Linked DNA regions of Sphingobium yanoikuyae. The protein of the gene in region 1 interacts with the protein of each later gene in a pairwise test. Links are inferred from orthologs where the notes say so. Each region holds a gene or a part of one and is shown in the gene's direction. Other genes may lie near its edges.

Region 1 (2,920 bases):
GTGATTACGCATATTCCGTAATCCGCCATAAAAAGTTCCACCCTGTTGCAAAAAAGTTTTCAGGGGCCTTCTTTTGTTGCGTGGTTACGAAATTATGTCAGGCGGAACCTCGTCCGGCGCGCTGTCGGGCTGGTCATAATCGGGTTCGCTGGGGATGATTTCGGGCGGCTCGTTGATCGGAGTCTCGTCCGGAGTCGCGGGGGGCGGCGTTTCGGGCGGCGACTGGGGTTCGATCCGGTCGGGCGGGGGCAGGGTGTCGGGCGCTGGATCGGGCTGGGTGGCCATGCTATGCTCTCCTGCAAAGAAGAAGCTACGCGCGGGCAAGGACGCCGGTTCCACCAATGCATCCATATCCCTTGCTCTCGCCAATGCTTTTCTCTATGCCGCGCCGACCGGCGACCGATGCGGGCGTGGCGAAACTGGTAGACGCGCCAGATTTAGGTTCTGGTATCGCAAGATGTGGGGGTTCGAGTCCCTTCGCCCGCACCAGTGTCAGGCTTGGCTTGATCCGGCGCCAACGAGATTCAGCTAAGAAAGCGTTTGAGAGAAGAGATGCAGACTGTCGAGACGTTGAACGAGGGCCTGAAGCGCGCCTACACCGTGACCATCACGTCGAAGGATATCGACGCCCGCGTTGAGAAGGAAGTGCTGGCGATTGCGCCGCAGGTGCGCATGCCCGGCTTCCGCCCCGGCAAGGTGCCGGCGAACCTCGTCAAGAAGATGCATGGTGAAAGCCTGCAGCGTGACGCGCTCAACAATTCCATCCAGGAAAGCGTTCAGAAGCTGATCGCCGACCAGAAGCTGCGTCCCGCGATGCAGCCTTCGGTCGAGCTGGACGAAAGCTTTGAGTTCGGCAAGGACGCGCAGGTCAAGGTGGAACTGGAAGTTCTGCCCGTGATCGAAGCACCGAGCATCGACGGTCTGAAGCTGGAGCGCCTGACTGCCGAAGTCAGCGACGCGCAGGTCGAGGAACAGGCCGGCCGCATCGCCACCCAGCAGGGCGCTCTGGAAGAATATGCCGCCAGCCACAAGGCGAAGGACGGCGACACGCTGGTCATCGACTTCGTCGGCAAGGTCGACGGTGAAGCGTTCGAAGGCGGTTCGGCCGAAGGCGTGAAGCTGAAGATCGGTTCGGGCCAGTTCATCCCCGGCTTCGAAGAACAGCTCGGCGGCGTGAAGAAGGGCGAAGAAAAGACCATCGAAGTCACCTTCCCCGAAGATTATGGCGCCGCGCACCTCGCCGGCAAGGCCGCGACCTTCGACGTGACCGTGCAGTCGGTGCTGAACGCCGACAAGCCCAAGCTCGATGACGACTTCGCCAAGTCGCTGGGCCTGGAAGGTCTCGACCAGCTCAAGGATCTGCTCAAGGGCCAGATCGAGCAGGAGCATAACGGCCTGACCCGCACCTACATGAAGCGCAAGCTGCTCGACCAGCTGGCCGCTTCGCACGACTTCGACGTTCCGCCGAGCATGGTGGAAGCCGAGTTCAACCAGATCTGGCAGCAGCTTCAGCATGAAGCCAGCCATGAAGCCGATCCGGAAGCCGCTCTGGCCGAAATGGAAGCCGAGAAGGAAGATTATCGCGGCATCGCCGTGCGCCGCGTGCGCCTGGGCCTGCTGCTGTCGGAAATCGGCCAGGCCAACAATGTCGTCGTTTCGGACAATGAAATGAACCGTCTCATCATGCAGGCTGCCCAGCAGTACAGCCCGCAGGATCGTGAGCGTTTCGTGCAGTATGTCCGCCAGGATCCGATGGCCGCCGCCCAGCTGCGCGCGCCCCTCTATGAGGACAAGGTCGTCGACTTCCTGTTCGAAAAGGCGGAAGTCAGCGACCGCGCTGTCAGCCGCGAAGAACTGGAAGCTGCGATCGAAGCCGAAGATGGCGATCTGAAGCCCCACGTCCACGGTCCGGGCTGCGGCCATGACCACGATCATGACGACAAGCCCAAGGCGAAGAAGGCCGCTGCCAAGAAGAAGGCCGAGCCCGCCGAGGCCGAAGCCGAGGAAGCGCCCGCCAAGAAGGCTCCGGCCAATAAGGCTGCCGCCAAGAAGGACGAAGCCCCGGCTGAGGAAGCTGCCGCCGAGGAAAAGCCCAAGGCGAAGAAGGCTCCCGCCAAGAAGGCCGCTGCCAAGGCTGAATAAGCCTTTCCAGCCAGCAAATCGGAACGCCCGCTCTTCCCCACAGGGAAGGGCGGGCGTTTTGCATGGGCGCGCGGGTGATTGGCTATGAGCCCTCGGCGCGAACGCCGGGATCATACGCGCTTTTCCTGATCTTTATTTTTGCGCTGCAATATATTCTGATGAAGGCCCGAAACTAGGGATCAGGCGATGAACTGATCGCGGAGGGCTTATGCAAGTCGTCAAGGGCGGTTCTGGTCGGGGTCTTGGGCAATTGCTGATGAACAGGTGGCTCCTGGTGGGCGTCTGCCTGTTCCTGTTTCTCGCCTTCTTCCTCCTGCGCTTTCCCGGTGAGCCGAACAGCGACAGCAACAGCCAATATCATCAGATCGTCACCGGCCGGTTCAACGACTGGCATCCGCCGCTGATGGCGCGGATCTGGGAAGCGCTGACCCTGTTCGGCGCGGGCACCGGGCCGATCTTCGCCTTCGACACGATCTTCTACGGCTGCGGCGTTGCGCTTCTGGCCAGCCTGCCGGCGCGACGCGGCCGGTGGCTCTGCGCCTATTGCATGATCTTCCTCGCGGCCCAGCCGATGCTGCTGATGATGAGCGTCAACATCGCCAAGGACATCATGATGGCGGTGATGCTGCTGCTGGCCGTGGCGATCATCGGGGCGGTGCAGGAAGGGCTCGTCGCCGCGCGGCCGGCCCGGACGCTGTGCTGGGTGCTGGCGCTGCTGATCGTCGTCATGGCGGCGCTGGTCCGCAGCAATGCGGTGTTCCTGGTTGCGCCGATGCTG
Region 2 (3,020 bases), 1.8 Mb from region 1 along the record:
CGATGGAGCAGTGGTGGCGACGTGCCGCTGGCGGAGGAAAGCGAGCGCTATGAGCTGCGGGTGCTGGACGGGGCGCGGTTGGTGCGGCGGGCCGAGGTGACGGAACCGGGCTGGACCTATGATGCGGCGATGATCGCGATGGATGGCGTGAGCGGGCCGCTGAGCATGGACGTGCGGCAGGTCGGCACGCGGGCGCTGGGGCGGCCGGGGATGATCGAGATGCTGCTGTGAGGAGGCGAGGATGATGAACGAGACGAGCGATCGCTGGGCGCTGCCGCTGCTCCATGCCGGGCAGGCGCAGAAGGAAATCATGCATAATGAGGCGCTGGCGCGGATCGACATGCTGCTGCACGGGGTGGCGGAAAGCGCCGACCTGGCTGTGCCGCCGACGGCGCCGGTTGCCGGGCAATGCTGGATCGTGGCGGCGGGGGCGAGCGGTGCCTGGGCCGGGCGGCAGGAACATGTCGCTGGCTGGACCGAAGGCGGCTGGCGTTTCGTCGCGCCACGCGCCGGATTGCGGTTGGCGGTGACGGATCGCGGCCATGCCATGGTGCATGACGGTACGGCATGGCGGGATGATGCGGTGCGCAGCGAAGGATTTTATGTCGCCGGCCAGCAAATTGTCGGCGCGCGCCAGCCCGCGATCACCGGGCCAACCGGTGGAACGACCGTCGATAGCGAGAGTCGTGGCGCAATTGCCGCGATATTGGCCGCTTTGCAGGCTCATGGCCTGATCTCCATGTAATTCTGGAGTATCGGCGATCTTTTCATGGAGAGGGGTAGGTATTAGCTTGGAGGCGAGCCTGGGGGATGTCCCTACTGCGTTATTTTTGCAACGGTTTCACGAATTGTGGACTTGCCATGAAACCTTCTTGCCGATACATGGTTTCAGCAGTCCTTCGTGACACTTTTGAAAGGGGAATTCAAATGCGGAAGCTTGCCCTCGCGGCTGCGCTTGCGACCAGTGCCCTGGCCACCCCGGCCTTGGCGCGCGACAACAGCTGGTATGTCGGCGTCGACGCCGGCGTAATGATCGTTGAAGATCAGGACATCACCTTCACCCCCGGTAACGGTACCGTAGCCAGCAACACCGTGGCGGCTGACTACCATAAGGGTTATGATTTCGACGCCAATATCGGCTACGACTTCGGCGGCTTCCGCCTCGAAGCCGAAGCTGCCTACAAGCGCGCCAAGGTCGACCTCGACGATAGCGGCTTCGGCGGTGCGGCCTCGGCCCTCTCGTTCATGCTGAACGGCCTGCTCGACTTTGGTCCCGATGACGGCCTGCAGGGCTTCGTCGGCGGCGGTGTCGGCGTGTCGCGTGGCAAGCTGGCCAACGACCTGGTGAACGACAGCGACACCGGTTTCGCCTGGCAGGCGATCGCCGGCGTGCGTTACCCGGTCACCAACAATGTCGACGTCTCGCTGAAGTATCGCTTCTTCAACCAGGACGACATCAAGCTGATCCCGGCCTACACCACCATCGGTGGCCCCGCCGGTTCGGAAGCCAGCACCAAGCTGCGTACGCACAGCCTGCTGCTCGGCCTGACCTACAACTTCGGCGCTCCGGCTGAGCCTGCTCCGCCGCCCCCGCCGCCCCCGCCGCCCCCGCCGCCCCCGCCGCCGCCTCCGCCGCCCCCGCCGGCGCCGGAATGCTCGCCTGGGCCGTACATTGTCTTCTTCGAATGGGACAAGTCGGACATCACGCCTGACGCCGCCACCATTCTGGACAACGCGGTTTCGGCCTACAGCGCTTGCGGCAACGCCCAGGTCATGCTGGCCGGTCACGCTGACCGTTCGGGCGCAGCCTCGTACAACGTTGGTCTGTCGCAGCGTCGCGCTGACGCCGCCAAGGCCTATCTCGCCTCGAAGGGTATCCCTGACGGTGTGATGACCACCCAGGCCTTCGGTGAATCGAAGCCGCGCGTCGACACCGCGGACGGCGTTCGCGAAGTCCAGAACCGTCGCGTGGAAATCAGCTACGGTCCGGGTTCGGGTCAGTAAGAAATTTCCGTCCTTCGGGATGGAATATGAAGAGGGGCCGGTCGCAAGATCGGCCCCTTTTTCTTGTCCTGCGTCGCGCGCGCTGACCTGTCGTGCGTTGGAGTCTGTCGCGATCCGGGGGGGAATGGATATCTGTCCGGCATGTCATGTGCTGGGCAGCGTAGACGATCGGCGCATGGGCGGCTGATCATGTCTGCGCTCATGGCCGGCCAGCTATTTGCCGGGGCGAACCGATAACGCTGCGATCCGGATTGCTACCGGGCTTCGGCCTGACATATGACACATCGCGATTTCAGGCTATTGCCTCCGGACGGCTCTTGGGGGCGGTGAAGGAGGGGCGTCAGCATGGATGCCATGCTATCTCCCTGCTTTTATTGCGAACGATATGCAGAAGGGCATGACAAACCGGATCGGATCGGCAACAAAGACGCGTCTGCCGCGTTCGCGCAGTTGTTTCCGTGATCGGGAGTTTGCCATGAAGACCGCCGCCCTGTTCCTTGCCCTGCCTTTGCTCGCTGCCGTGACGGCCTGTGCCGCGACCAGCCAGAGCGCGCCCGCCGCGCCGACCGCCAAGGCCAAGCTGGCCGCTGGCGATGGCAGCGCGCGCGGCACCGCCGTGGTGACCCAGGCAGGCGATGGCCTGCATGTGGTGGTCAAGGCGCAGGGGCTGACGCCGGGCATCCACGCGGTGCATATCCACACCACCGGCGTCTGTACGGGGCCGGACTTCACCAGCGCGGGGGGGCATTGGAACCCGACCAGCCATCAGCATGGCAAGGATAATCCGCAGGGCATGCATATGGGCGACATGCCCAACATGCAGGCCAAGCCTGACGGCAGCGGCGAGATCGAATATGTCGTGCCAGGCGGCACGATCAGCGACGGCGCGACGCCGCTGCTGGATGCCGATGGCGCGGCCATCGTGATCCATGCCCAGGCCGACGATTACAAGAGCGACCCGACCGGTAATGCCGGCGGCCGCGTCGCCTGTGGCGTGCTGAGCGTCGGCTGAGCCA

The links.
Region 2: the proteins of tig (region 1) and HH800_RS04305 interact in binary tests that used the Escherichia coli proteins (3 or more experiments, as listed by UniProt). The link is inferred for Sphingobium yanoikuyae from one-to-one orthologs.

What each region holds. Positions count from the first base shown.
Region 1 is NZ_CP053021.1:2,616,879-2,619,798, reverse strand. What follows is about bases 1-2,847. They hold tig (trigger factor), read left to right. Parts: upstream 1-552; coding sequence 553-2,142; downstream 2,143-2,847. Other genes in these bases: HH800_RS12825 (hypothetical protein), read left to right, coding at 2,399-2,847; HH800_RS12840 (hypothetical protein), read right to left, coding at 85-285. In the rest of the region: more of HH800_RS12825, read left to right, coding at 2,848-2,920. UniProt on the Escherichia coli protein: Involved in protein export. Acts as a chaperone by maintaining the newly synthesized secretory and non-secretory proteins in an open conformation.
Region 2 is NZ_CP053021.1:810,608-813,627, forward strand. Bases 19-2,965 are described here. They hold HH800_RS04305 (OmpA family protein), read left to right. Parts: upstream 19-927; coding sequence 928-2,004; downstream 2,005-2,965. Other genes in these bases: HH800_RS04295 (hypothetical protein), read left to right, coding at 19-231; HH800_RS04300 (DUF2793 domain-containing protein), read left to right, coding at 242-745; HH800_RS04310 (superoxide dismutase family protein), read left to right, coding at 2,480-2,965. Outside these bases: more of HH800_RS04295, read left to right, coding at 1-18; more of HH800_RS04310, read left to right, coding at 2,966-3,016.